DNA from 3 places in the Micromonospora purpureochromogenes genome. Region 2 is predicted to be linked to each of the others. Evidence: predicted binding sites of a transcription regulator. Region 2 holds the regulator's gene; each other region holds the start of a gene.

Region 1 (9,768 bases), 950 kb from region 2:
TCCGGGGCAGCCGCCGCTACCACGTTGCGGCGGTCGACGAGGGCTCGGGCCGGTTGGTCGCCTGGAGCATGCTCAGCCTCGGCGCCAGCGCGGACTGGCACGCGTGGCAGCAGATCACCATCGTCGACCCGGCGCACCGCGGTCACCGGCTCGGCCTGCTCACCAAGATCGAGAACCTGGGGCACGTCCTGGCGTACGAGCCGGCGCTGCGCGCGATCGACACCTTCAACGCGGCGGAGAACGGGCACATGATCCGGATCAACGAGCAGCTCGGCTTCCAACCCGTCGACGCCTCGACGGAGTGGCAGCTGGCGCTCTGACGGGTGACGATCCCACTTGTGACACTGCTCTACTGATCTGGGACCGACCTGTTGCATGATGGCGGGCATGACGGAGACCCCGCACCCCCTGTACGACAGGCACGCCGACACCCTGAACCGTGCGCTGACCGCCATCACGGAGCGGGGATACTGGTCCGCCTATCCCGAGTCACCGAGCCCTCGGGTGTACGGCGAGACCGCCGCCGCCGACGGTAAGGCCGCCTTCGAGGCGTACCTGAACGGCGACTTCCCCCTCGACCAGCCCGGCTCGGGCGACCGGGTCGCCACCGAGACCAGCCCCTTCGGGCTGGAGCTGAACGTGCGCTACCCGCACGCCGGCGCCGACGAGCTGGTCGCCGCCGCCTCGGCCGCCCTGCCGGCCTGGCGTGACGCCGGACCGCAGACCCGGGTGGGCGTCTGCCTGGAGATCCTCGACCGGCTGCACAAGCACATCTTCGAGCTCGCCAACGCGGTGCAGTTCACCAGCGGCCAGGCGTTCGTGATGGCCTTCCAGGCCGGCGGCGCGCACGCGCTGGACCGCGCGCTGGAGGCGCTCGCCTACGCGTACGCCGAGATGACCCGGCACCCGCGGACGGCCGGCTGGGAGAAGGCGGCCGGCAAGGGCGACCCGATGCGGATGACCAAGACGTTCCACGTGGTGCCCCGGGGCGTGGCGCTGGTGGTCGGCTGCAACACCTTCCCCACCTGGAACTCATACCCGGGGCTCTTCGCCTCGCTGGTCACCGGCAACCCGGTGGTCGTCAAGCCGCACCCGCGCGCGGTGCTGCCGCTGGCCATCACGGTCCGGTACGCCCGCGAGGTGCTGGCCGAGGCCGGCTTCGACCCCAACCTGGTGCTGCTCGCCCCCGAGGGGCCGGGCGAGAAGCTCGCCTCCACCCTGGCGCTGCACCCCGCCGTGAAGATCGTCGACTTCACCGGCTCCACCGAGTACGGCGACTGGCTGGAGGCGAACGCCCGGCAGGCGGCCGTCTACACCGAGAAGGCCGGCCTGAACACGGTGGTGGTCGACTCCACCGACGACTTCGCCGGGATGTGCCGCAACCTCGGCTTCACGCTGACCCTGTACAGCGGCCAGATGTGCACCACCTCGCAGAACTTCCTCATCCCGGCCGGTGGCATCGAGACCGACCAGGGGCACAAGAGCTTCGACGAGGTGGCCGCCGGCATCGCCGGCGCGGTCGGCAAGCTCACCGCCGACCCGGCGCGTGGGGTCGAGCTGACCGGCGCCATCGTCAACGACGGGGTGCTGGAGCGGCTCGACGAGGTGACCAAGGTCGGCGAGCCGGTGCTGGAGTCGCGGACCGTCGAGCACCCGGCGCTGCCCGGCGCGGTGGTGCGGACGCCGGCCATCGTCAAGCTGGCCGCCGACGACACCGCGACCTACGGCCGCGAGTGGTTCGGGCCGATCTCCTTCGTCATCGCCACCGACTCCACCGCGCACAGCCTGGAGATCATGCGCGCGACGGTGGGGGAGAAGGGCGCGCTGACCGCCGCCGTCTACTCCAAAGACGAGGCCGTGCTCGACGCGGCCGAGGCCGCCGCGGTCGACGTCGGCGTGCACCTGTCCTGCAACCTGACCGGCGGGGTCTTCGTGAACCAGTCGGCCGCGTTCTCGGACTTCCACGGCAGCGGCGCCAACCCGGCCGCGAACGCGGCGCTGACCGACGGGGCGTACGTGGCGAACCGGTTCCGGATCGTGCAGAGCCGGCGGCACGTCTAGGTATTCGCCTTTGGTCCAGGTCGGGGTTTCCGGGGGAGCCCGCCCGCTCCAGGCGGTCAGGCTTGATCCTTCCGCGGGCGGGCTCCCCCGGAAACCCGTGCGGGGTGCGCTGGTGGCGTCGCTGCCGGGACCGGGGGGGTGGCTCATCGGGGTGCCGCCGTGCGTCGTGTCCCCTGTTCCTGGGGCGGGCGGGGCGGGCGCTGCCTCCAGCGGGGTGTGGCTCGTCGGGGTGCTGCCCTGCCGGATGTCCCCAGTTGAGGGTCAGGCGGGGCGGCGCATCTGGAGTTCGCGCAGGGCGGGGACGGTGGGGTGCGGCACGCGCACGCCGGTGTCGGTGAAGTCCAGCCGCTGGTAGGCGCGGTAGGCGCGGTCGTTGCCGACGACCACCTCCAGCAGCAGTTCCGGGCGGCCGGCCGCGCGGGACCAGGCGGCCACCCCGTCGATCAGGTCGGCGAGCAGGCCGCTGCCCCGCCAGGTGGGGGTGACGTAGACGGCGTAGACGACGGTCAGGCCCGGCTCCTCGGGGGAGGCGATGCCGCCGGCGTGGCCGACCAGCCGGCCACCGGGGTCGGCGACGAACTGCGCGGTGTGGTCGCCCCGGGAGACGGCCGCGATCCGGGCGGCGTAGTCGGCGTGCGGGCGGGCGGCGGCCTGGGCGACGGTCTCCAGGAACGCCAACGGCGCGTCCGCGAGCATCTCCAGCCGTAGCGCCCGCATCCGGGCGGCGTCCTCGGGGCGTACCCGGCGGACCGCGGCTCTCCGGGCTTCCGGCCGGGCCGGGACAGGTGTCATGTCCGCATGCATACCGCAGCGACCATCGCCAATGGACGGGCGGTCGGCGGAGCACCGGAATATGCCCGATTTGTGGTCGTGCGCCACCGTCACGCCTCGTGTAGCGTGCGATTTCGGTCACCGATTCAGCGGCCCTCACCGATCGCCGGAGCGGTGGTCCTCCGGTGCCGGCCCGCCGGCCCCGGGTCGTGGAACGCCGCGCAGAGTGAGGAAGTGCACCGTGGCACAGGGCACCGTGAAGTGGTTCAACGCCGAGAAGGGCTACGGCTTCATCGCCGTCGACGGCGGCCAGGACGTCTTCGTCCACTTCTCCGCCATCGAGATGGACGGCTACAAGGCGCTGGACGACGGGCAGCGGGTGGAGTTCGATATCGCCCAGGGCCAGAAGGGCCCGCAGGCCGAGCGGGTGCGCGTCATCGCCTGAGTCGCGTCCGGTCCCGCTCGTCGGCCGGTCCCCACCGGGGCAGCGGCGCGGGCGGGCACCAGGGAAGATCGTGGGCCGATCCAGCCGTCGCTGAGGAGCGCTCATGTCCGACCAGTCCCCGTCGGGTCCGCCCGAGCCCGATCCCGTGGACCGGCCCGCGCCGGGCGGCCCGGTCGGGCCCGCCGGCCCGTACCAGGGCTGGGTCTTCCCGCCCACCGGCGGCTACCCGCCCGGCGCCGACCCGTACCCCGGCTACCCGCCCGGCTACCCGCCGTACGCCGGCCACCTGCCGTACGGCTGGCCGGCCGCCGGCGGCTGGGATCCGGCCGACCCGTTGGTGAACCCGCCGCAGGCGGGCATCGACGGCTGGTTCAGCCGGTGCGCCGGCGCGCTGCGTCGTGGCTGGCGGACGCTGCTGCCGATCATGCTGCTCACCCAGGCGCTTCCCGCCGCGGTGGTCTCGATCATCTCCCTCGGGCTGGAGCCGTCCTCGCAGCTGCCGGCCGACGGCTCGCTGTCCCCGGGCTACCTGGGTGACTTCCTCACCTTCGGCGGCGCGACGATGGTCGCCGCCCTGCTGCTCTACCTGCTGCAGAGCGTGGGCTGGGCGGCCGGCACCTGGGTGGTCACCCGGCAGGCGGCCGGCGAGCCGGTCGACCTCGGCGGCGCGCTGCGCTACGGCGTGCGCCGGGCACCCGGGCTGTACGGCTGGACCCTGCTGACCGGGCTGCTCGCCGCGGTCGGCTTCTGCTTCTGCGTGATACCCGGCGTCTACCTCGCGTTCGCGCTCGCCCTGGCCGGCCCGGTCTACCTCTTCGAGCGGCAGAACCCGATCGGGCGTTCCTTCCACCTCTTCCGCAGCCGGCTCGGCATGGTGCCGGCCCGGGTCGCGCTGGTGGCGGCGGCGGTCGTCGCCGGGACCGTGGTCGGCGCGGTGCTGGAGGCCGTCGGCACCGCGCCACTGGGCACCGACCCGTTCGCCGCGCCGGGCACCGCGGTGGGCGCCGTCGTGGTGGTCGCGGTGACCGCTGCGCTGGTCGTCCCGGTCTACCTGGTCCAGCTGGTCGGGCTGATCGTGACGTACGCGGAGCAGCGGGCCCACGAGGGGCCGGTGAACGCCGCGCGACTGGCGGCGGAACTCGGCTGACCGGCCCGAGTCTGCTTGCACTCGGCAGGGGAGAGTGCTAAACAAGTCATTGGCACTCGCATACGCTGAGTGCCAATGGTCGGGGCGGTGGGGCCACGGTCGCACCGGCGTTCGAGACGCCGGTGGGGCACATGGCCGGTCGTCGCGGGCTATCCGGCCCGGCCGAAGGACGTCGTCGTCGCCAGGTGGCGACGTCCCAAGGTGCGTACACCAGGCGGCCCATCCGGGGCACAAACACTCGGGTGGCCCGTGAGTGTCCAGGAGGACAACGCCGTATGGCCAAGATGATCGCGTTCGACGAAGAGGCGCGCCGCGGCCTCGAGCGGGGCATGAACCAGCTCGCCGACGCCGTGAAGGTGACGCTCGGCCCCAAGGGCCGCAACGTCGTGCTCGAGAAGAAGTGGGGTGCCCCCACCATCACCAACGATGGTGTGAGCATCGCCAAGGAGATCGAGCTCGAGGACCCCTACGAGAAGATCGGCGCCGAGCTGGTCAAGGAGGTCGCCAAGAAGACCGACGACGTCGCCGGTGACGGCACGACGACGGCGACCGTCCTGGCCCAGGCCCTGGTCCGCGAGGGCCTGCGCAACGTGGCCGCCGGCGCCAACCCGATCGCCCTGAAGCGGGGCATCGAGGCCGCCGTGGCCAGCGTCTCGGAGGAGCTGCTCAAGCTCGCCAAGGACGTCGAGACCAAGGAGCAGATCGCCTCCACCGCCTCCATCTCCGCCGGTGACAACACCGTCGGCGAGATCATCGCCGAGGCGATGGACAAGGTCGGCAAGGAAGGCGTCATCACCGTCGAGGAGAGCAACACCTTCGGCCTGGAGCTCGAGCTCACCGAGGGCATGCGCTTCGACAAGGGCTACATCTCCGCGTACTTCATGACCGACCCGGAGCGTATGGAGGCCGTCTTCGACGAGCCGTACCTCCTGATCGTCAACAGCAAGATCTCGTCGGTGAAGGACCTGCTCCCGATCCTGGAGAAGGTCATGCAGGGCGGCAAGCCGCTGCTGATCATCGCCGAGGACATCGAGGGCGAGGCCCTGGCGACCCTGGTCGTCAACAAGGTCCGGGGCACCTTCAAGTCGGTCGCCGTCAAGGCGCCCGGCTTCGGTGACCGCCGCAAGGCCATGCTGGCCGACATCGCCATCCTCACCGGTGGCCAGGTCATCAGCGAGGAGGTCGGCCTCAAGCTGGACGCCGTCGGCGTCGACATGCTGGGCCGCGCCCGCAAGGTCGTGGTGACCAAGGACGAGACCACCATCGTCGACGGTGCCGGCGACGCCGAGCAGATCCAGGGCCGGGTCAACCAGATCCGGGCCGAGATCGACCGGAGCGACTCCGACTACGACCGGGAGAAGCTGCAGGAGCGCCTGGCCAAGCTGGCCGGCGGTGTTGCGGTGATCAAGGTCGGCGCGGCCACCGAGGTCGAGCTCAAGGAGCGCAAGCACCGCATCGAGGACGCCGTCCGCAACGCGAAGGCCGCCGTCGAGGAGGGCATCGTCCCGGGTGGTGGCGTCGCGCTGGTGCAGGCCGGCAAGAGCGCCTTCGACAAGCTGGACCTGACCGGCGACGAGGCGACCGGCGCGCAGATCGTCAAGATCGCGCTGGACGCCCCGCTGCGGCAGATCGCCGTCAACGCCGGTCTCGAGGGTGGCGTGGTCGTCGAGCACGTCCGCAACCTCGAGCCGGGCCACGGCCTCAACGCCGCCAACGGCGAGTACGTCGATCTGCTGGCCGCGGGCATCATCGACCCGGCCAAGGTGACCCGCTCGGCGCTGCAGAACGCCGCGTCGATCGCGGCGCTCTTCCTCACCACCGAGGCCGTCGTGGCGGACAAGCCGGAGAAGACCCCGGCCGCCCCGGCTGGTCCGGGTGGCGGGGACATGGACTTCTGAGTCCAGCTCCACCAACGCCGAAAGGGGCGGGCCGCGCGAGCGGTCCGCCCCTTTCCGTCTCCTCAGGGCAGGCTGCGCTGGTTACGCCGCTTCTGCGCCCGGTCGTACGGTGGGCGGATGGCGACCGGCTCGTCGACCACGGTCACCAGCTCCTCGGCCTCCGGCTCGTCGACGCCGGTCATCTCGGCAAGCTGCTCCGCGTCGCCGTAGTCCCGCCGGTCGAACGGCACCGCGATGGGCGGCTCGCCGATCGGCGCCCAGGTGCGGGGCACCGGATCGTCGGTCTGTTCGTCGTCCGTGGTCATGGGTCGCCTCCTCTACCGAAACGGTAGGGGGCAACCATCACCCATGCGGGCGAATGGCATTATCAGGGTCTATATCCCATTCGCCCGTTTATCGATATGTCGCGGTCTTTCGCGGAGCCGCGCGCCTCGCCCGGCCGGCCGGCGAAGCCGTCAGAGCGTACGGCGGTACAGGAAGAAGACCCGCTCGATCCGGGCGCCCGCGCTGCCGGAGTAGAACGGCACCGGGCCCACCCAGCCGATCTGCGCCGCGCTGATCCCGGCCTCGTGCTGATCGCGCAGGCAGCGGCGCAGCAGCACCCCGCCGATGCCCGAGCCCTCCGCCGCCGGCGCGGTGCCCATCGGCCCGAACCAGCTCGGCCGCGATGATCCCCAGGCCGCGAAGCCGAGGATCTCGCCGTCCCGCTCCGCAAGGTGGCAGCCCGCGTCGGCGCGGCCGACCGAGCCGGCCAGCTCGCCGTCCCAGGCGCCGCCGAAGGTGGACCGGGCGAACGCGGCCAGCGCCGGCAGGTCCGCCGGCTCCGCCCGGCGTACCGACACGCCCTGGCCGGCCAGCCTCGCCTCCGCCGGCTTCGTCGTGCGCAGCGCCGGCGACCCGTCGTACGACAGGTCGGCCGTCATGTTCCACGCCGTACGGTCCTGCCGGTAGCCCAGCGCCAGCGCCAGGCAGACCGCCGGGGTGTACCGCACGTCGATGCCCGGCCAGGCGTAGTACGGCGGGTTCCCGGCCAGCAGCAGCTCGGCCACGCCGAGGCCGGCGAGCCGCCGTTCCGCCTCGGCCACCAGCGCCCGGCCGACCCCCCGGCGCCGCCGCTGCGGCGCGACGGCCAGCAGGTCGACGTGCCCGAGGCGCGGGTCCGCCGCCGAGACCGAGCCGATCAGCACCCCGATCAGCTCGTCCCCCGCGTACGCCCCGACCGCCAGTACCGTCCGGTCCGCCGAGGCCCGGGGCCAGAGGGCGGTGACCACGGACTCCGCCTCGGCGGCGTCCTCGGGCAGGTCGAGCGCGCGTCCGCAGAGCGCGACGACGGCGGGGACCCGGTCGGCGGGCAGGTCGGCGAGGGTGAACTCCATGGTGGCCGACCCTAGATCAACCACCACGGGTCGGCGCAAGGCCCGATCAGCCGGCCCGGGCCGCCCGCACCGCCGCGTACGCGTCGACGAGGCCCGCGCCGGTGATGTTCGCGTCCCCGCCGCAGGCGTCCTGAGGTGCGCGGGAGCGGTAGCTCGGCTGCGCCGGCTGCGCCGTCTCCCGCAGGATCCGGCGGGTGCGCTCCAGGTCGCCGACGAGCGCCGGGTTCGCCGACCACATCAGTGCCACCACGCCCGCCACCTGCGGGGTCGCCATCGAGGTGCCGTCCAGGGTGGCGTAGCCACCGCCCGGCATCGCGGAGAGCACGCCCGCGCCCGGCGCGAGCACGTCCGGCTTGGCCGCGTCCCCCGGGGCCGGTCCGCGACTGGAGAAGAGGGTCACCCGGCGGTTGCGGTCCACCGCGCCGACGGTCAACACGTCCGGGTACGGCGCGGGCGGGTCGGCGATCGAGCCGCAGTACGGCCCGGTGTTGCCGGCCGCCGCGACCACCAGGATGCCGGCGGCGGCCAGCGCGTCGGCGGCCGGCCGGAGCGCCCGCGGGTCGCAGCCCTCGATCGGCGGGCAGCCCCAGGAGTTGGTCAGCACGTCCGGCGCGCGCGCCGGACGACCGTCGGCGAACGGGTCCCCGCCGGGCGGGAAGGGGGCCAGCATGAACTGGAGGCAGTCCAGGTAGTGCGCGGGGCTGCCGAGGTTGCGGTCGAGGTTGACGCAGCCCACCCAGCGCGCGCCCGGGGCCACCCCGATGCCGTCCCGACCCACCGCGCTGCCCACCGTGTGGGTGCCGTGCCCGCCCGCGTCGTTCGGCGAGCGGGTGTGGTCCCACGGGTCGTACCAGGAGTCGTCGCCGCCCCGGAAGCCGTCGGCCAGCGCCGGGTGGCGGCCGTCCACGCCCGAGTCGGAGCTGCCCACCACCACGCCCGAACCGGTCACCCCCAGCTCCGACCAGACCCGGTCGGCGCCGAGCAGCCGGATGTTCCAGGCCGGGCCGACCGGCGCCGGCGCGTCGCCGGAGGTGGTCGGGGCGGGGGCGGGCAGCGGCCGTACCCGCTGGCTGACCAGGACGCGGGAGACCTCGGGACGGCCGGACAGCCAGGCCCGCACCGCCGGCCCGCCGTCGATCTCGATCGCGTTGACCAGGTAGTACGGCCTCGGGTGCAGGCGCAGTCGGCCCAGCTCGCGGCGCAGGTCGCCCTGGGTCCGCTCGGCGGTGGCGACCAGCCGGGAGTACACCTCGGCGGCGCGCCCGTCCCGACCGGCCCGGCCCGGCGTACCGGCCGGGATGCCGGCCAGGTCGGCCTGCTCGCGCAGCACCACCAGCAGCCGCTCGCCGTGCAGTCCGGGCTGCCCGGGGACCGCGTCCACCACCCCGACCGCGACCAGCAGCACGCCGGCGGCCAGCCCGGCCACCCGCCGGCTGGGCGTGACCGCCCGGGGCCGGGCGAGCAGGACGCCGTACCCGACGGCGAGCAGGACCGCGACGGCGAGCCCGGCGACCGCGGCGGCCGCCACCCAGAACGGCACGTCGCGGGTGGTGGCCAGGAGGATCGAGACCTCCTCCGGGTCGGCGAAGGCGAGCGGACCGAACAGCACCAGGCCGACCAGCCAGCGCACCGGCCCGGCGGTCCGGCCGCCGGTCCGGCGGCTGGCCGCGTACAGGGCGGCCAGCGTGAAGGCGGCCGGGGGCACGGCGAGCAGGGCGGGCAGTTGGGCCCCGGACTGCCCGGTGCCGGCGGCCAGCAGCAGCAGGGTGACCCCGCCGACCAACCCGCCGAGGAACACCAGCCGGGCGGGCCGGGGCGGCTCGCCGCCCCCGAGCGAAAACCAGAACCGCCCGTCGAGCAGCACCCCGGCCAGCGCGCCGAGCGCCGCCGCGGCCAGCGCGGCGAGCACGGTCTCCAGCGGGCCGCCCAGCGCGCCGAGCCAGGCCCAGGGAAGCAGCAGGGCCAGCCCGGCGGCCACCGCGAGCAGGGTGACCGGACCGGGCCGGCGGCCGCCTGCCGTGCCGGCGGCGCTCCCCCGCCGCCCGGTGCGACCCGCGCCGTCCGGCTCAT
Region 2 (9,768 bases):
GCGGTCACCAGGCCGATCTCGGCGGCCCGCCGGCCGTCGAAGGTGTCCCCGGTCAGGTACAGCTCGGCCGCCGCGCGCGGGTGCAGCCGGGGCAGCACCGTGGCGGAGATGACCGCCGGGATCACCCCGATCCGCACCTCGGTGAAGGCGAACGTCGCCTCCTCGGCGCAGACCGCCAGGTCGGCCGCCGCGATCAGGCCCAACCCGCCGGCCCGCGCCGGCCCGGCCACCTTCGCCAGCACCGGCTTCGGGCACTCCCAGACCGCCGCCAGCACGTCGCCGAGCATCCCGGCCGGCACGCTCCCGCTGGCGTACGCGGCGGCCGTCTCCTTCAGGTCCGCGCCGGAGCAGAAGACCGGCCCGGTGTGGTCCAGCACGATCACCCGTACGGCGTCGTCGGCGACCGCCGCGGCGATCCCGGCCAGCAGCTCCGTCATCAGGGGCGTGGAGAGCGCGTTGCGGTTGTGCGGGCTGTCCAGGGTGAGGGTGGTCACCCCGCGGGCCGTGGCGACCCGCACGAGGCGGTCGGGAGAGGTCATGCCGGGCACACTAGTGGCCATGCCCGGCGTCCTTCCAGAAGGCGAGACCGTCCCCGTCGATGGGTCGCTGCCCGCCACCGCCCTGAGCGCGGTCGGCGCGCGCGGCTTCGGCGTGTACGTCCACGTGCCGTTCTGTGCCAGCCGCTGTGGCTACTGCGACTTCAACACCTACACGGCCGCCGAACTCGGCGGCGGCGCCGACCGGGAGTCGTACGCCGACACCGTGCTGGCCGAGCTGGCGCTGGCGGCCCGGGTCCTCGGCGACACCCCGCCGCCCCGGGTGGACACCGTCTTCGTCGGCGGTGGCACGCCGACCCTGCTCCCCGCCGACGACCTGGCCCGCATCCTGGACGGCATCGACCGCACCTGGGGGCTGGCCGCCGACGCCGAGGTGACCACCGAGGCCAACCCCGAGTCGGTCACCCCGCAGTCGCTGCGCACCCTGCGCGCGGCCGGCTACACCCGGATCTCCCTGGGCATGCAGTCCGCCGCGCCCGGGGTGCTGGCGATCCTCGATCGCCGGCACAGCGCCGGCCGGGCGGTCGCCGCCGCGCTGGAGGCCCGCGACGCCGGGTTCGACCACGTCAACCTGGACCTGATCTACGGCACGCCGGGGGAGAGCACGGCGGACTTCGCCGCCAGCCTCGACCAGGTGGTCGCCGCCGGGGTGGACCACGTCAGCGCGTACGCCCTGATCGTGGAGGACGGCACCCGACTCGCCGCCCGGATGCGGCGCGGCGAGCTGCCGTACCCGTCGGACGACGTGGCGGCGGACCGGTACCTGGCCGCGGAGGCCGTCCTCGACGCGGCCGGCTTCTCCTGGTACGAGGTCTCCAACTGGGCCCGCTCCGAGGCGGCCCGGTGCCGGCACAACCTGCTCTACTGGACCGGCGCGGACTGGTGGGGCCTCGGCCCGGGGGCGCACAGCCACGTCGGCGGGGTGCGCTGGTGGAACGTCAAGCACCCCACGGCGTACGCGAAGCGCCTGGCCGCCGGGGAGTCGCCCGGCCTGGCCCGGGAGGTGCTGACCGCCGGCGAGGCGCACATGGAGGACGTCATGCTCCGGCTGCGGCTCGCCTCCGGCCTGCCGCTGGATGCCCTCGACCCGGCGGGTCGGGCGGGTGCCGAGCGGGCGCTGGCCGACGGCCTGCTGGACCCGGCGGGGCACGCGGCGGGGCGGGCGGTGCTCACCCTGCGCGGGCGGCTGCTGGCCGACGCCGTGGTCCGCGACCTGCTGCCCTGATCCCGCGCGGCCCGGCCGGCCCGGCTGGGCCGGCCGGGACCGGTCACTTCTTGAAGGCGTAGCTCGCCGGGTAGCGGTAGACCACACCCTCGGTGGCCTTCACCCCGCCGATGATGCCGAAGATGATCGGCACCAGGGCGGTCAGGATCGGGATGAAGAAGAGCACCCCACAGGTGACGATGGCCAGGACGAAGCCGATGACGTTGGCGATCGCCCAGGTGATCTGGAAGTTCAGCGAGGCCGTGGCGTGCGCCCGCACGGTGGGCGACTGCTGGCCCTTGGCGGAGAGCGCGATCAGCGGCGCCACCCAGCCGAGCAGGCTGCCGCCGACGATCACGCCGACCGGGCCGCCGAAGTGCGCGACCAGCGACCAGGTCTTGTCGTCGTCGGTGGCGTAGCCGGCGCCCGGGGCGCCGTACCCGCCGCCGGGAGCGCCGTACCCGCCGCCGGGAGCGCCGTACCCGCCGCCGGGAGCGCCGTACCCGCCGCCGGGAGCGCCGTACCCGCCGGCGGTCGGATAGCCGACGCCCGGCGCGGAGTAGCCGCCCGGCGGTGGGTAGCCGCCCGACGGCGGTTGGTCACCGGTGGGTGGTGGATAGCCACCGGGCGGGGGATAGCCGCCCGCCCCGGGTGCCCCGGACAGTGGTGCGGTGGGCGGCTCGTACGACGAGCCGGAGGGGGCGGTCGGGTCCGGGCGGTCGCCGGGGTCCCCCGCTCCGGGAGGGCGAGGTGGTTCAGTCATGGACGTCACGGTAGGGGTTGCCGGCAAGCCCTCACCAGAGCGACACCGCCCCGGATGTCCGGATGATCGGCCCTGGCGCGCCGTCCGGGTGGCGGGGCGCACCCGTGGTCCGTCGCTGATCATCGCGTCAGCGGGGACGCCGACGTAGACTGGCACTCGCTACAGTCGAGTGCCAGTGCGCTCGCCCGGGCGCCTCAGTCGCTCCGGGCCGACGTGCGTCAGGAGGTGGGGAGATGGGTCTCGACGACCGCAAGCTCGCCGTGCTGCGCGCGATCGTCGAGGACTACGTCGCCACGCAGGAGCCGGTCGGCAGCAAGGCCCTGGTGGAGCGGCACCAGCTCGGCGTCTCGCCGGCCACGGTGCGCAACGACATGGCCGTGCTGGAGGAGGAGGGCTACATCCGGCAGCCGCACACCAGTGCCGGCCGGGTGCCCACCGACCGTGGCTACCGCCTCTTCGTCGACCGGCTGTCCCGGGTCAAGCCGCTCAGCCCGGCCGAGCGCCGGGCGATCGAGCGCTTCCTGGTCGGCGCGGTCGACCTGGACGACGTGGTGCACCGCACCGTACGGCTGCTGGCCCAGCTGACCCGGCAGGTCGCCGTGGTGCAGTACCCGTCGCTGGCCCGCTCCTCGGTGCGCCACCTGGAGCTGGTGCCGATCTCCACCACCCGGCTGATGCTGGTCATGATCGCCGACACCGGCCGGGTCGAACAGCGACTGGTGGAGCTGCCCGCGCCGATCCCCGCCGACCACGTCACCGACCTGCGCCGGCTGGTCAACGAGAAGCTGGTCGGCAGCCGGCTGTCGGAGACCCCGCCGCTGGTCCAGGCGCTGGTCGACGAGTCCGCCCCGTACCTGCGCGGGGCGATGACCACGCTCTCCACCGTGCTGCTGGAGACGCTGGTCGAACGGCACGAGGAGCGCATCGCGCTCGCCGGCACCGCGAACCTCACCCGGGGTGGCCTGCTCGACTTCCAGGGCTCGCTGCGGCCCATCCTGGAGGCGCTGGAGGAGGAGGTGGTGATGCTCAAGCTGATCGGCGAGGCCGAGTCGACCACCACCCGGGTGCTGATCGGCGACGAGAACGAGATCGACAACCTCCGGGCCGCCTCCGTGGTCAGCACCGGCTACGGGCCGGGGGCGACCGCGCTCGGCGGGCTGGGCGTGTTGGGCCCCACCCGGATGGACTACCCCGGCACCATCGCCACGGTGAGGGCCGTGGCACGCTACGTGGGCGAGCTGCTGGCCCAGAACTGATCCAGGGCAGGGGCCGGCACCCGGCTCCGGCCGACGACCGGCGCAACGCGAGACGAACATGAGGACACCGAACGCAGTGGCCAGGGACTACTACGGCATTCTCGGCGTGAGCCGGGAAGCCTCCGACGACGAGATCAAGCGCGCCTACCGCAAGCTGGCGCGGCAGTTCCACCCGGACGTCAATCCGGACCCGGAGGCTCAGGAGAAGTTCAAGGACATCAACGCCGCGTACGAGGTCCTCTCGGACGACCGCAAACGGCAGATCGTCGACCTGGGTGGCGACCCGCTCGCCCCGGGTGGCGGCGGCGCGGGGCCGGGCGGTCCCGGCGGCGCGGGCCCGTTCGTCGGTTTCCAGGACATCATGGACGCGTTCTTCGGCGGCGCCGCGGGCGGCGCCCGGGGGCCGCGGCCGCGTACCCGGCCGGGCGCCGACGCGATCCTGCGGCTGGAGCTGGACCTGCACGAGACCGCGTTCGGCGTCGAGGCGCCGATCACGGTCGACACCGCGGTGCTCTGCACCACCTGCTCCGGCGCCGGCACCGCCGCCGGCACCCACCTGGCCACCTGCGAGGCGTGCGGCGGCCGGGGCGAGGTGCAGTCGGTGCAGCGCACCTTCCTCGGCCAGGTGGTCTCCGCCCGCCCCTGCACCGTCTGCCAGGGGTACGGCACCACCATCCCGCACCCCTGCCCGACCTGCGCCGGCGACGGCCGGGTGCGCACCCGCCGCTCGCTGACCGTCAAGATCCCCGCCGGGGTCGAGGACGGCATGCGGATCCGGCTCGCCCAGCAGGGCGAGGTGGGCCCGGGTGGCGGCACCGCCGGCGACCTCTACGTGGAGATCCACGAGCGGCCCCACGACGTGTACTCCCGCAAGGGCGACGACCTGCACTGCCGGGTCACCGTGCCGATGACCGCCGCCGCGCTCGGCACCCGGCTGACCATCAAGACGCTGGACAGCGAGGAGACGGTCGACGTCAAGGCCGGCACCCAGCCGGGCAGCACGCTGCGGCTGCGCGCCCGGGGCGTACCGCACCTGCGCGGCACCGGCCGGGGCGACCTCTACGTCCACCTCGACGTGCGGACCCCGACGAAGCTCGACGCCGACCAGGAGAAGATGCTGCGCGACTTCGCCAAGACCCGGGGCGAGGAGGTCGCCGAGCTGACCAAGCAGGGCGGCTTCTTCTCCCGGATGCGCGACGCCTTCAACGGGCACGCCTGAGGTGTCCGCGCCGCTGTTCCTGGTCGAGGCGCTGCCCACCGGCGACACGCTGACCCTGGACGGGCCGGAGGGCCACCACGCGGCCACCGTGCAGCGGCTGCGCGTCGGCGAGGAACTGCTGCTGGCCGACGGCCGGGGCGGCACGGCCGCCGCCGTGGTCACCACCGTCGGCCGGGGCACCCTCGACGTGCGGGTCACCTCCCGGGGGTACGCCGACGCGCCGGTCCCCCGGATCGTGGTGGTGCAGGGCATCGCCAAGGGGGACCGGGGCGAGCTGGCCGTGCAGGCGATGACCGAGGTCGGGGTGGACGAGATCGTGCCCTGGGCGGCGTCCCGCTCGGTGACCCAGTGGCGCGGCGACCGGGGCGTACGGGCCCGGGACAAGTGGGTGGCGACCGCCCGGGAGGCGGCCAAGCAGGCCCGCCGGCCCTGGCTGCCGGTGGTGGCCGGCGCCCCGGACGAGTCCACCGGGACCGTGGTCCGGCGGATCGCCGGAGCCGGTGCCGCCTTCGTGCTGCACGAGGAGGCCGACGAGCGGCTGACCACCGCCGAGCTGCCCCGCACCGGCGAGATCGTGCTGGTGGTCGGCCCGGAGGGTGGCATCGCCCCGGTCGAGCTGACCGCCTTCGCCGACGCCGGCGCCCGCCCGGTGCGGCTCGGTCCGTCGGTGCTGCGCACCTCCACGGCCGGGGTGGCCGCGCTGAGCGTGCTGGCCACCCGCCTCGGTCGCTGGTAGCCGGGGCGGGGGAAGACCGGCTCCTCCTCCGCTGATCGTCGGGCGTCGCCCGGGCCGGCGTCAGGTACGCAGGTAGGAGGCGCCGTTGAGGTCGACGATGGTGCCGGAGGCCCACTGCGCCTCGGGGCTGGCCAGCCAGTGCACGGCGGCGGCGATCTCCTCGGGCCGGGCCACCCGGCCGAACGGGCTCTGCGCCCGGATCGCGTCGCCCTGCTCGCCGGTCAGGTGCTCCGTGGTCATGTCGGTCGCCACGAAGCCCGGGGCGACCGTGGCGACCGCGATGCCGTACGGGGCGAGCGCGACGGCGAGGGACTGCCCCAGCGCGTTCAGGCCGGCCTTGCTGGCGCCGTACGCGGGCTGGTCCGGCTCACCCCGGAACGCGCCCCGCGACGACACGTTCACCACCCGGCCACCGCGTTCCCGCATGTGCTGGGCGGCGCACCAGGTGACGTTGCCCGCCCCGGTCAGGTTGGTCTCCAGCACCCGCCGCCACTGCCGCTGCCACTGCTCGTACGAGGCGCCGAAGACCGGGTGCGGGGCGTCCCGGTCGCCGTACACGCCGGCGTTGTTGACCAGCACGTCGAGCCCGCCGAGCCGGGCGGCGGCGTCGTCCACCATGGCCCGTACCGCCGCCGGGTCGGTGAGGTCCGCGCGGACCACCACGTGGCCGTCCCCGGGCAGTTCGGCGCGGAGCGCCTCGGCCAGCTCGGCCGAGTCCCGATGGTGGATCGCCACCCGGTCCCCGTCCGCCGCGAACGCCTGCGCCACCGCGCGGCCGATGCCGCGCGAGGCCCCCGTCACCAGTACCGCTCGTGAAGTCACGCGGCACATCATGCCCGAGGCGCTCGGCACGCCTTACCATGCCCCGATGGGATCCGACTGCCTGTTCTGCCGCATCGCCGCCGGGGAGATCCCGGCCACCATCGTCCGGGAAACCGACACCACCCTCGCCTTCCGCGACCTCGACCCGAAGGCGCCGGTGCGCGTGCTGGTCATCCCGAAGGAGCACTACGCCGACGTGGCCACGCTGGGGCAGGGCGACCCGAAGCTCGCCGGGGAGCTGCTCGCCACGGCGGCGGCGGTGGCCGAGGACGAGGGGCTGCTCGGGGACGGCTTCCGGCTGATGTTCAACACCGGCGCGTACGGCGGCCAGGAGGTCTTCCACGTGCACGCGCACCTGCTCGGCGGCGCGCCGCTCGGCCCGATGCTGGCCCGGAACGTCGCGTGACGGCTGAGCACGACCGGCTGGCCCGGATGGTGCGCCGGGTGCAGGCGCAGGCCCGGGTGCCGGCCCTGGCGGCGGCCCTGCACCGCGCCGACCGGCCGCTGTGGACCTGCGAGGTCGGCGGCACCGGCACCGGCACCGACGTCGACCTCGGCGCGGGCACCCGGTTCCGGATCGGCTCGGTGACCAAGACCTTCACCTCGGTGCTGGTGATGCAGTGCCGCGACGACGGCCTGCTCGGCCTGGACGACCCGATCGGCCGCCACCTGGCGCTGCCCGCGCACGGCGAGCTGACCGTACGCCGACTGCTGTCGCACACCGCCGGCCTGCAACGCGAGCCGTACGGCGACGTCTGGGACACGCTGCGCGCCCCCGGCGCGGACGAGCTGGTCGCCGAGCTGGCCCGGGCCGAGCGGGTGCTGCCGTCCGGTCGCCGTTACCACTACTCCAACCTGGGCATGGCGCTGCTCGGCCGGCTGGTCGGCGAGCTGCGCGGCGGCTCCTGGGCCGAGGTGCTCACCGAGCGGGTGCTGACCCCGCTGGGCCTGGCCGCCACCTCGGTCACGCCGGGGCCGGGGGCGGCCACCGGGTTCCTGGTCGACGCCTACTCCGACGAGGCGCACCCGGAGCCGCCGACCGACTTCGGCGCGATCGCCCCGGCCGCCCAGCTCTGGAGCACCGCGACCGACATGGCCCGGTGGGCGGCCTTCCTGGCCGACCCGGTGGCGTTGGACCCGGCCGGGGCGGTGCTCGCCCCGGCCTCGTTGGACGAGATGCGTTGGCCGCTGACCACCACCGACGAGACGCTCTGGGCGGCCGGTTTCGGGCTCGGCCTGATCCTGGTGCCGTACCCGGACCGGGTGGTGCACGTGGGGCACGACGGCGCCATGCCGGGCTTCCTCGCCGCGGTCTACGGCCGGCGCGGCGGCGACGGCACGGCCGGCGCGATGGGCTGCGCGGTGCTCGGCTCCTCCGGCACCGCGGCGGAGGTCTTCGACCTGCCGCACCGGCTGCTCGCCGCGTCCGCCGAGCACGACCCGGCCGACGTCCCGCCGTGGCGGCCGGGCGAGCCCGCCCCCGGGTCGCTGCGCGGCATGCTGGGCCGCTGGTGGGGCGAGGGCTTCGAGTACGTCTTCAGCTGGCACGACGGCGCGCTGCGCGCCCGGGGCGCCGACGACCCGGCGGGGAAGCCCCCGGCGGTCTTCGCGCCGGTGCCGGACGCTCCGGACGTCTTCCGGACGGTCACCGGTCGGGAGGTCGGCGAGCTGCTGCGGCTGACCCGGGACGAGCACGGCACGGTGGTCCGGATGCACTGGGCGACCTACCGCTTCACCCGCCGTCAGGAGGCCTTCGACCGGTACGACTTCCGCGCCGGCTGACCCGACCCCCGCCCTGGGCGCGGGTGCGTGGTGTGGGTGTCGCCGAGAGGTATTGCCCACCCTGCGCCCGCCCCCGGGGGCGGCGGAAATGGACGCGGTGCCGCGGCTGTTGAGCGGATACGATGGGTGTAACGTCCGCACGCCGCGCCAGCAGGGCCGGCGCCCGAGATCGGAAGCAGGTGGCGCAGGGCCCGACGGCCCGATTTATGACCGGCACCCCACCTCCCGGCCCGCCCCGGGTGCAGACCAGGATCACGGTTCCCGATTCCAAGATCATGGTCAACCTCCTCGGCGCGGGCGACGAGATCCTGCGCCTCGTCGAACGCTCGGTCGACAGTGACGTGCACGTGCGCGGCAACGAGATCACCATCACCGGTGCCCCCGCCGACAACGCCCTCGCCGAGCGCCTCTTCAGCGAGCTGCTCGAACTGATCGAGAAAGGCGAGACCCTGACCACTGATGCCGTCCGGCGTACCGTCGGCATGCTCGAGCAGGGCAGCGCGGAGCGGCCCGCCGAGGTCCTCACCCTCAACATCCTCTCCCGGCGCGGGCGCACCATCCGCCCCAAGACGCTCGGGCAGAAGCGCTACGTCGACGCGATCGACTCGCACACCATCGTCTTCGGCATCGGTCCCGCCGGCACCGGAAAGACCTACCTCGCCATGGCGAAGGCCGTCCAGGCGCTGCAGGCCAAGCAGGTCAACCGGATCATCCTGACCCGGCCGGCGGTCGAGGCGGGGGAGCGGCTGGGCTTCCTGCCCGGCACCCTCAACGAGAAGATCGACCCGTACCTGCGGCCGCTCTACGACGCGCTGCACGACATGCTCGACCCGGAGACCATCCCCAAGCTGATGGCCGCCGGCACGATCGAGGTCGCGCCGCTGGCGTACATGCGCGGCCGGACCCTCAACGACGCGTTCATCATCCTGGACGAGGCGCAGAACACCACGCCCGAGCAGATGAAGATGTTCCTCACCCGACTCGGCTTCAACTCCAAGATCGTCGTGACCGGTGACGTCACCCAGGTCGACCTTCCCGGCGGTACGACCAGCGGACTGCGGGTGGTCCGGGAGATCCTGGAAAACGTCGAGGACGTGCACTTCGCCCAGCTCTCCAGCTCGGACGTGGTCCGGCACAAGCTGGTCGGCGAGATCGTCGACGCGTACGCCCGCTGGGACGCCGAGCGGGAGAACCAGCAGACGCAGAGCGTGCACGCCGTGCCGGGGCGGACCGCCCAGGGCGGCCGGGCCGGCCGGCGCCGCTAACCCAGAGGAAGACAGTTGTCCATCGAGATCGCCAACGAGTCCGGTGTCGACGTCGACACCGACGCCGTGCTCGCCGTCGCGCGGCACGCCCTCGACGAGATGGGGGTCAACCCCCTCGCCGAGCTCTCCGTGCTGCTGGTCGACATCGAGTACATGACCGAGCT
Region 3 (9,768 bases), 600 kb from region 2:
GCGGTTGAGCACGAAGGTCCAGAAGACCAGCAGGGCCCCGATCAGCGGTACGACCACGGGCATCCCCCTGGTGGAGCTGATCGCCGTGTTGATGCTGCGTTCCTGGTTGAGGACGTGGACGGCGCTGCCGAGCAGGAGGGCCAGCCCGGCGACCCGGGCGGCCACCACGGCGACCGGCTCGGTGACCAGGCCCCGGGTGACCCGGTTGCGGTGGCGCAGGAACTGCACCGCGCCGTACCCGGCGACGGCGACGCCGGCCAGCAGCCACCCGATCGCCGGCGGCACGTAGTTGTTCTCGATCGCGATGATCACCTGGTCGTCGATCGAGATGTTGGTGCCCTCCTTCATCAGGAGCAGCACGATGCCCTGGAAGGCGAGGAAGCCGGCCAGGCTGACCAGGAAGGACGGGATGCCGACCTTGGCCACCAGGAAGCCGATGGTCAGGCCGATGAGGACACCGGTGCCGATGGCCGCGACGACCGCGACGTACCAGGGATAGCCGAGCACGCTGAGCACGTTGGCCAGCACGGTGGCGCAGACGCCGCTGGCGAAGCCGGCGGAGAGGTCGATCTCGCCGAGCAGCAGCACGAAGATCAGGCCCATCGCGATCACGGTGACCGCGGCGCCCTGGGTGAACAGGTTGGCGAAGTTGGCCGCCGAGAAGAAGACCGGCCGGACGGTCGCGAAGGCCAGGCAGAGCACGGTGAGGCCGATGACGGCCGGCAGCGAGCCGAGGTCGCCCCCGCGTACCCGGGCGAGGTAGTCGCGGACGTGGTCGCCGACGGTCGGCGCCGGGGTGCCGGCCCCGAGCCCGTCCCGCGGCAGGAGGGTGGTGGTCATCGGACTGCTCCCGGGGTCAGGTGGGCTGGCTCGCTGCCGTCGCGCCTGCCGCCCGCGTCCGGCCCGGTGCCCAGGCCGAGCTGGCGGGAGCGGCCGGTGGTGATCAGCTCGACGACCTGCGAGTGGGTGATGTCGGTGGTCTTCACCTGGGCGACCATCTGGCCGAGGTAGAGCGCGGCGATCCGGTCGGAGATGGCGAAGACGTCGTTCATGTTGTGCGAGATGAGCACCACGGCCAGGCCGTTGTCCGCCAGCCGACGGACTATCTCCAGGACCTGGGCGGTCTGCGCGAGACCGAGCGCGGCGGTCGGCTCGTCGAGGATGACCAGCCGGCTGTTCCAGAGCACGGCCTTGGCGATGGCGACGGTCTGTCGCTGGCCGCCGGAGAGACTGGAGATGTGCTGGCGCAGCGACTTGAGGTTCCGCACGCCCAGCCCGGCCAGCGTCTCGGCGGCCATCTGCTCCATGGTGGGTTCGTCGAGCACGATCCCGCGGCGCTTCTCCCGCCCGAGGAACATGTTCTGCACGATGTCGAGGTTGTCGCAGAGCGCGAGGTCCTGGTAGACGACGTCGATGCCCAGCGCGGCGGCGTCGCGGGGGCTGCTGACGGTGACCGGACGGCCCTCGAAGAGGAACTCCCCGGAGTCCGTCGGGTGGATACCGCTGATGCACTTGACCAGGGTGGACTTTCCGGCGCCGTTGTCGCCGACCAGCGCGGTCACCTCGCCCGGGTGAACGGAGAGAGCGACGTCACGCAGGACCTGCACGGGACCGAAGCTCTTGTCGATCCCGCGCAGTTCCAGCAGGGGGGTCGCGGACACGGGGTTCTCCTTTGCGCGTCGGCAGGGTGCCGTCAGTTGACGCCGGCGGCGGCGCAGAGCTTGGCGTACTCCCCGGAGCAGACCTCGTCCTTGGTGACGAAGCCGTCGGCGATCACATCCTTGACGTCATCGGCGTAGATGGCCTCGGGGGTGAGCAGGATGGCGTCCACGGCGCGGTCGCTCTCCGGATCCCGGACCGTCTGGCCGGTCTCCTTGCGCTCCCCGTTGGCCAGCGCGATGGCCAGGTCGGCGGCGGCCTTCGCCTCGTCCTTGATCGCCTTGTAGACGGTCATGCACTGGTCGCCGGCGAGGATGTTGCGCAGCCCCTGGGCGGTGGCGTCCTGGCCGGTCACCGGGATCCTGCCGTTGAGCTTGTTCTTCTTCAACACCGAGATGGCCGCGTTGCCGAGGCCGTCGTTGGCCGCGAGGACGCCGTCGATCCGGCCCTCGGTCTGGGTGAGCATCTGCTCGAAGATGACCCCGGCCTGGGCGTTGTTCCAGTCGGGTACCCACTGGTCCGGGCCCTTGCGGAACTCCTCGGCGTCGAACTTCGGCTTGAGGATCGAGTCGTAGCCGCTCTTGAACAGGGTGGCGTTGTTGTCCGTCGGTGAACCGTTGAGGAAGGCGACGACCGGCTTCCGGGCGCCCTTCTCGGTCAGGCACTTCGCCAGGCCCTGGCCCTGCAGCTTGCCCACCGCCTCGTTGTCGAAGCTGACGTAGTACTGCGCCGAGCCGCCGAGGGTGAGCCGGTCGTAGTCGATGGTGGCGATGCCCTGCGACCGCGCCTTCTCCAGCACCGCCTTGCCGGTGCCCGAATCAAGATTGACGATCATCAGGACCGTCGCCCCATTGGTGATCATCTGCTCGGCGATGTTGGAGAACTGGCTCTTGTCACCCTGTGCGTTCTGGATGTCGGAGTCGATTCCGGCGGCGTCGAACGCCTCCTCGAGGAACCTGCGGTCCCAGGGCCCCGGCAAAGTCGTCAGGTGATGCCGAGTAGGGCCAGTGGTCGGTTGCTGTCGCGGGCGTGGTGGCGGTTGCCGGCGGCGATGTTGGTGACGCCGGCCTGGCGTAGGGCGCCGATGGCGGCGTTGCGTAGGGCTGCCATGACCTGGGGTCCGGTGCCGGTACGGATCTGGGATCGGTCTTCGTCGTAGGTCACGTCGCGGACCCAGTGGACTCTGTTCTCGATCGACCAGTGACCGCGGATCCACGAGGCGAGCTGCGCCGGCCTGGCCTGGTGAACGAGCAGGTCGGTGATCGCGTAGACGGTCTCGGTGGTGAAGCGTTTCGGCTGGTCGAGCCGGCGTCGACGCCGTCGGATCTGCAACGCCTGGGCGGCGTGGGGAAAATCGATCCCGGTGGAGACGGACAGGATCTTCAGGGTGCGGATCTCCCGGCGGCCATGGCCGCGGCAGGTGTCACGGTCGGCGTCAGGCACGGCCCGCCAGGGCAGAGCGGCCAACTGGTGGTGCAGGCTGGGCTGGTTGCCCTTCACCGTGAGGATCCAGTGGGCGCCGCGCTCGGCGAGGTAGGCGACGTGCTCACGTTGGCAATGCAACGCGTCGGCGGTCACGACCACGCCGTGCAGGTCTGGGATCTGGTCGAGCAGGGGTGCGAAGCGGGTGATTTCGTTGGTCTTACCGTTGACGTCGGTGCTGGCCAGCACGACACCACTGGCCTGGTCGGCGGCGGCGAGGACGTGCCGGGCGGTCGTGTCGCCGGTGCGGGAACCGCGGATCGTCTTGCCATCCACGGCGATCGCCCTGCTCGACCCTGCCGGCGCTGCGGGAGTGCATCCGGCCAGCCAGGTCCCGATCACGACGGCGAGCACCTCGGGGTCCAGGGCCTGCAGCAGTCGGCGGATCATGGCCTCGGACGGCCGGCGGCTTGCGTCGATCCCGAGCAGGACGGCGGTATCGGCGGGCAGGTCAGCGACCCACTCCCCGATCGCCGTGTAGGAGCGGTAACCGGCCACGACCGCGCAGACCGCCGCGGCGACCACGGTCACCAGACGGTGCCGTACTCCACGGCGGGCGCGAGGATCGGGCAGATCCGCCAACGCCGTGAGCAGCCCACCCGCACCATCCTCCACAGAGGTCCCGGCCGGTGCGGTTGACAACGATGAGATCAGCGATGATGGCAACGCGGGCATGACTCACTTCAGATAGATCAACAGGCCTCGAGAACCTCGATGATCTTCCGGAGCGGTCATGCCCGCCTTGCTACCCACACCCAGGGCGCGTCTGCACCAACCACCTCAAGCCGGACACCCCTCACGACTTTGCCGGAGCCCTGCCTGCGGTCCGCGCCCTCCCACCGGGCGGAGGACTTGCTGTCGGGCAGGATCACGCCGATCTTCGGTTTCCTGGCGCCATCGGCCGCGCTGCCGCTGGTGAGCTGGTCGCCGCAACCGGCCACGCCGTTGCCGGCCAGCAGGCCGACGACGGTGAGTGCGAGGAGGCCCTTGCGCATCTGCACGGGTCCTTTCGGGGTGGGTGGTGGCAGGCTGTTTTGTTGTGAGCGGCAACGTATTGCCACCCGTGTCGGCGGCGCAAGACTGCCAGCTCACGAGTTTGGCGGACCCCCGTAACGATCCCGTAACGCGGGAAAAGGCGCGATCTCCGCAGCTCCGATCCGCTCTGCCGCTCGACGAGTTTCGGCGTGCAGAATCGTTTCCACACCGGCGCCGTTTCCTTTCCGGCGGCCGGAACTGATCAGTGGGCGGCGAGGGCGGCGGTGGTGGCGTCGGTCAGCGCGACCAGATCGTCCGGGGCCAGTTGGAGCTGGAGGCCGCGACGGCCGGCCGAGACGTAGATGGTGTCGTACGCCAGCGCCGAGGAGTCCAGCACCGTGGGCAGCCGCCTGCGCTGGCCGAGCGGGCTGATCCCGCCCCGGACGTAACCGGTGGCCCGCTCGGCGGCCGCCCGGTCGGCCATCGTCGCCCGCTTGCCGCCGACGGCCGCGGCCAGCGCCTTGAGGTCCAGTTCGCCGGTGACCGGGACGACGGCCACCGTCAGCGCCCCGTCCACCTCGGTGACCAGTGACTTGAACACCCGCTCCGGCGGCACCCCGAGCGCCTCGGCGACCAGCGCCCCGTAGTTCGGCGCGTCAGGGGAGACGTCGTACGGGTGGGTGCTGTGCCGGATCTTCCGCTTCGCCAGCAGCGCCGTCGCCGGAGTGCCCTGTCCCGCCATGCCGGTCACGCTAACCGGACGCCGGACGTCAGCTCGCGACGGGCCGGCAGATCAGCACGGTCGGCGCCCCCGCGACCCGGGTGAGCACCAGGCTCGCCGCCGCGTCGCCGGCCAGCCTCAGGTCGCGGCGCAGCTTCTCCGGCTCCAGCGCCGAGCCGCGCTTGAGGATCTCCACCCGGCCCACCCGGCGCTCCCGCAGCAGCGCGCGCAGCCGCTTGAGCGAGAACGGCAGCACGTCGGTGACCTCCAGGCAGCGGGCGAACGGGGTCACGGTCGGGGTGTCCGCGTACAGGTAGGCGATGCTCGGGTCGGCGATCGTCGCGCCGAGGGTGTCGGCCAGCTCGGCGACCAGGTGCGCGCGGACCACGGCCGGGTCCGGGTCGTACAGGAAGCGGCGGGTCGGACCGACGGACGCCTCCGTCGCACCCGAGCCGGTGAGCCGGTGCGCGACGTCGCCGCGCAGCACGGTGGCCCGCCGGGGCACCTCGGCCAGCCGGCCGCACCAGAGCGCCGCCTCGACCAGGTCGCCGTCCGCGCTCACCCACTCCGCCTCGGCGCCCGCCGGGATCAGTGCGTGGTCGATGCCGGGGGCCACCTTCACCACCGTGTACGGCACCCGCTCGGCCAGCCGGATGACGAAGTCCCACGGTGGGGAGTAGGCGTTCGGGTCGAAGATCCGCCGGCCGGTGCCCGCCCGGCGTCGTGCCGGGTCGCAGAACACTCCGTCCACCCGTGTCACGTCGAACGCGGTGGCGTCGCCGCACTCCACGGTGAACTCCTCGGCCAGCCCGGCCGCCTCGGCGTTCGCGGCGGCCATCGCGGCGGTCACCGGGTCGGCCTCCACCCCGTACACCCGGATGCCGGCGCGGGCGGCGGCGAGCGCGTCGGCGCCGAGGCCGCACCCGAGGTCGGCGAGGGTGCGCACGCCGGCGGCGCGCAGCCGCGCGGCGCGCCGGTCCGCGACCGGCCGGCGGGTGGCCTGCTCCAGCCCGGCCCGGGTGAAGAACATTCCGCCGGCCGCCGGCCCGAACTTGCCCACCGCCCGGCGGCGCAGCTCGGCCTGGGTCAGCGCGGACGCGGCCAGCCCGGCCGGCACCCCGGCGGCGCGCAGCGCGGCGGCCGAGGCCAGCGGGTCGCCGCCGGCCAGCTCGGCCGCCGCGGCGAGCGCGGCCGACCCCTCGGGGGTACGCAGCGCGGCGAGCTGGTCGATGTCCACGCGCCCATTCTCCCGACCCGCCCCGGGCCGTCCGACCGGCCCCTGCTCCGTCGATCGTGGCCGTTCGGGCGCGACGCGCTGGCACTCTCCTTGACGGAGTGCTAGCCGAGGAATAACCTGCGATTAGCACTCTCACCCCGAGGGTGCCAGCTCCCGGGCCATCCGGCGCGGGCGCTGAACGCCAGGCGGACCGGCACCCGCGACGACGGCCCCGCCCGGTGGCATGTGGCAGATTGACGCTGGTCGGCCCCGGTCGACCGGCAACGAAACCAGTACCCCAGGAGGGTATGCCCGTGACTACCGCGACCAAGGTTGCGATCAAGCCGCTCGAGGACCGGATCCTGGTCCAGGCGAACGAGGCTGAGACCACCACGGCGTCGGGCATCGTGATCCCCGACACCGCCAAGGAGAAGCCGCAGGAGGGCACCGTCCTCGCTGTCGGCCCGGGCCGCATCGACGACAAGGGCAACCGGATCCCGGTTGACGTGAACGTCGGCGACACCGTCATCTACTCGAAGTACGGCGGCACCGAGGTCAAGTACGCCGGCGAGGAGTACCTGGTGCTCTCCGCCCGCGACGTCCTCGCGGTCATCGAGAAGTAAGCAACCGATCAGTGTCGTTGCCCCGGTCCGGCTCGCCGGGCCGGGGCAACGGCGCTTCGAAGGGACATTCATGGCGAAGATCCTGAGCTTCTCGGACGACGCCCGGCACCTGCTCGAGCACGGTGTCAACGCCCTCGCGGACACGGTCAAGGTCACCCTCGGCCCGCGCGGGCGCAACGTCGTCCTGGACAAGAAATTCGGTGCGCCCACGATCACCAACGATGGCGTGACCATCGCCAAGGAGATCGAGCTCACCAACCCCTACGAGAACCTCGGTGCGCAGCTGGTCAAGGAGGTGGCGACCAAGACCAACGACGTCGCCGGCGACGGGACCACCACCGCGACCGTGCTGGCCCAGGCCATGGTCCGCGAGGGCCTGCGCAACGTGACCGCCGGGGCCAACCCGTCCGGTCTCAAGCGGGGCATCGACGCGGCGGCGGCCAAGGTCTCCGAGGCGCTGCTCGAGCGGGCCGTCGAGGTCTCCAGCAAGGAGGCGGTCGCGAACGTCGCCACCATCTCCGCGCAGGACGCCACCATCGGCGAGCTGATCGCCGAGGCGATGGAGAAGGTCGGCCGCGACGGTGTCATCACCGTCGAGGAGGGCTCCGCTCTCACCACCGAGCTGGAGGTGACCGAGGGTCTGCAGTTCGACAAGGGCTTCATCTCGCCGAACTTCGTCACCGACGTGGAGTCGCAGGAGTCGGTCCTGGAGGACCCGTACATCCTCATCACCACGCAGAAGATTTCGGCGATCGAGGAGCTGCTGCCGCTGCTGGAGAAGGTCCTCCAGAACAGCAAGCCGCTGCTGATCGTCGCCGAGGACGTCGAGGGCCAGGCGCTGTCGACCCTGGTGGTCAACTCGATCCGCAAGACCCTCAAGGTCTGCGCGGTGAAGGCCCCCGGCTTCGGCGACCGCCGCAAGGCGATGCTCCAGGACATGGCGATCCTGACCGGCGCCGAGCTGGTCGCCCCGGAGCTGGGCTACAAGCTCGACCAGGTCGGCCTGGAGGTGCTGGGCAGCGCCCGGCGCGTCGTGGTCGACAAGGAGAACACCACCGTCGTCGACGGTGGCGGCCAGTCCTCCGAGGTCGCCGACCGGGTCGCGCAGATCCGCAAGGAGATCGAGGCCTCGGACTCCGAGTGGGACCGGGAGAAGCTGGCCGAGCGGCTGGCGAAGCTCTCCGGTGGCATCGCGGTCATCAAGGTGGGCGCGGCGACCGAGGTCGAGATGAAGGAGCGCAAGCACCGCATCGAGGACGCCATCGCCGCGACCAAGGCCGCCGTCGAGGAGGGCACGGTGCCCGGTGGTGGTGCCGCCCTGGCGCAGATCCTGCCGGTGCTCGCCGACGACCTGGGCCTGACCGGTGACGAGAAGACCGGCGTCTCGATCGTCCGCAAGGCGCTGGTCGAGCCGTTGCGCTGGATCGCCCAGAACGCCGGCCACGACGGCTACGTGGTGGTGCAGAAGGTCGCCGGCAAGGAGTGGGGCAACGGCCTCGACGCCGCCACCGGCCAGTACGTCGACCTGGTGAAGTCCGGCATCATCGACCCGGTGAAGGTGACCCGCAACGCGGTCACCAACGCCGCCTCGATCGCCGGCCTGCTGCTCACCACCGAGAGCCTTGTGGTGGAGAAGCCGGAGAAGGCCGAGCCGGCCGCCGCCGGTGGGCACGGCCACGGTCACGGCCACCAGCACGGCCCGGGTTTCTGACCCAGGGCGTACGCCGACTCAGGGCGCACCGTCTCGCCAGACGGTGCGCCCTGACGCGTCCGCGGCGGGCATTACGGAACGCTGACGTGGTTGGCGGTCGGTCCGGTTGATCGACAACACTGGTCCGATGAGCACCACGCCCCGCGGCCTCGCCGCGCTCGCCGGGATCACGGCCGCCGCCGTGGCCATCGGTGTCGCCGAGCCGGTCGCGGTCCTGACCGGCCCCCGGTCCGCCCCGCTGATCGCGGTCGGCGGGCTGGTCGTGGACGTCGTACCCGAGCCGTTGAAGCAGTTCGCCATCACCCTGTTCGGCACGTACGACAAGATCGCCCTGCTGGTCGGGACGGCGCTGCTGCTCGCCGCGTTCGCCGCGCTGCTCGGGCTGCTGGCGGTCCGCCGGCTGTGGATCGGCCTGACCGGCATCGCGGGCTTCGCCGCCCTCGGCGTGGCCGCCGCCCTCACCCGGGCCGGCGCGGACGCCGCCGACGCGCTGCCCTCGCTGGTCGGGGCGGGGCTGGGCGGGTTGGTGCTCTGGGCCTTCCTCGCCGGCCCGCTGGAGGTCGACCCGTGGCCCTGGACCCCGCCGACCCCCCTGCCCGGCCCGTCCACGCCGGCCGCGCCCGACCCGGCCGCCGGTGCGCCGGCCGCGCCCGACCCGGCCGCCGGTGCGCCGGCCGCGCCCGACCCGGCCGCCGGTGCGGAGGCGGTACCCGGCCCGGATCCGGTGAGCCGCCCACCGGCCGGGTGGGAGCCGTTGGAGACCACCGACCCGGAGTCGCGGCGCCGGTTCCTGCGCGGGGTCGGCGTGCTGGCCGGCGGGGCCGCCGTGGCCGGGCTGGGCGGGCACTGGCTCGCCGGTCGCCGGGGCGTGTCGGCGGCCCGCCGGGCGGTCGCGCTGCCCACCCCGTCGGCGGCGGCCCCGGTCGTCCCGGCCGGCGCCGACCTGTCGCTGGCACAGCTCGCCCCGTACGTCACCTCGAACACCGGGTTCTACCGGATCGACACCGCCCTGGTGGTGCCGCAGGTCGACCCGGAGACCTGGCGGCTGCGGATCCACGGACGGGTGCGCAACCCGATCGAGCTGAGCTTCGCCGACCTGCTCGCCCGGCCGATGGTGGAGCGGTACGTGACCCTGGCCTGCGTCTCCAACGAGGTGGGCGGGGACCTGATCGGCAACGCGCGGTGGTTGGGCGTACCGCTCAAGGAGCTGCTGGACGAGGCGGACCCGGAGGAGGGCGCGGACCAGGTGGTGGGGCGCTCGGTCGACGGCTGGACCTGTGGCACCCCGACGGCGGTGCTGCGGGACGGGCGGGACGCCCTGCTGGCGGTCGGGATGAACGGCGAGCCGTTGCCGGTCGAGCACGGCTTCCCGGTCCGCATG

The links. The regulator HrcA, encoded in region 2, represses chaperone genes, less so after heat shock. The targets are predictions, from matches to a motif close to GGTTNGCACNCTCNNNNNGAGNGTGCNAACC.
Region 1: the regulator HrcA is predicted to act here: its motif matches at 4,472-4,502, upstream of groL (chaperonin GroEL).
Region 3: the regulator HrcA is predicted to act here: its motif matches at 6,196-6,226, upstream of groES (co-chaperone GroES).

The regions. Positions count from the first base shown of each region.
Region 1 covers NZ_LT607410.1:1,123,670-1,133,437, forward strand. Annotated here, with positions in the region: gene GA0074696_RS05220 (GNAT family N-acetyltransferase) at 1-320, shown strand, start outside; gene paaN (phenylacetic acid degradation protein PaaN) at 388-2,061, shown strand; gene GA0074696_RS05230 (GNAT family N-acetyltransferase) at 2,323-2,853, opposite strand; gene GA0074696_RS05235 (cold-shock protein) at 3,074-3,277, shown strand; gene GA0074696_RS05240 (hypothetical protein) at 3,381-4,424, shown strand; gene groL (chaperonin GroEL) at 4,700-6,322, shown strand; gene GA0074696_RS05250 (hypothetical protein) at 6,385-6,627, opposite strand; gene GA0074696_RS05255 (GNAT family N-acetyltransferase) at 6,778-7,698, opposite strand; gene GA0074696_RS05260 (S8 family serine peptidase) at 7,745-9,768, opposite strand, start outside.
Region 2 covers NZ_LT607410.1:2,069,097-2,078,864, forward strand. Annotated here, with positions in the region: gene GA0074696_RS09710 (enoyl-CoA hydratase-related protein) at 1-539, opposite strand, end outside; gene hemW (radical SAM family heme chaperone HemW) at 559-1,782, shown strand; gene GA0074696_RS32235 (DUF4870 domain-containing protein) at 1,826-2,524, opposite strand; gene hrcA (heat-inducible transcriptional repressor HrcA) at 2,758-3,780, shown strand; gene dnaJ (molecular chaperone DnaJ) at 3,857-4,999, shown strand; gene GA0074696_RS09735 (16S rRNA (uracil(1498)-N(3))-methyltransferase) at 5,001-5,735, shown strand; gene GA0074696_RS09740 (SDR family NAD(P)-dependent oxidoreductase) at 5,796-6,557, opposite strand; gene GA0074696_RS09745 (histidine triad nucleotide-binding protein) at 6,604-6,963, shown strand; gene GA0074696_RS09750 (serine hydrolase domain-containing protein) at 6,960-8,339, shown strand; gene GA0074696_RS09755 (PhoH family protein) at 8,546-9,604, shown strand; gene ybeY (rRNA maturation RNase YbeY) at 9,620-9,768, shown strand, end outside.
Region 3 covers NZ_LT607410.1:1,467,533-1,477,300, forward strand. Annotated here, with positions in the region: gene GA0074696_RS06920 (sugar ABC transporter permease) at 1-840, opposite strand, end outside; gene GA0074696_RS06925 (ATP-binding cassette domain-containing protein) at 837-1,661, opposite strand; partial or broken gene GA0074696_RS06930 (sugar ABC transporter substrate-binding protein) at 1,694-2,623, opposite strand; gene GA0074696_RS06935 (ISAs1 family transposase) at 2,644-3,756, opposite strand; partial or broken gene GA0074696_RS06940 (sugar ABC transporter substrate-binding protein) at 3,960-4,136, opposite strand; gene ybaK (Cys-tRNA(Pro) deacylase) at 4,379-4,858, opposite strand; gene GA0074696_RS06950 (THUMP-like domain-containing protein) at 4,887-6,074, opposite strand; gene groES (co-chaperone GroES) at 6,362-6,676, shown strand; gene groL (chaperonin GroEL) at 6,747-8,387, shown strand; gene GA0074696_RS06965 (molybdopterin-dependent oxidoreductase) at 8,515-9,768, shown strand, end outside.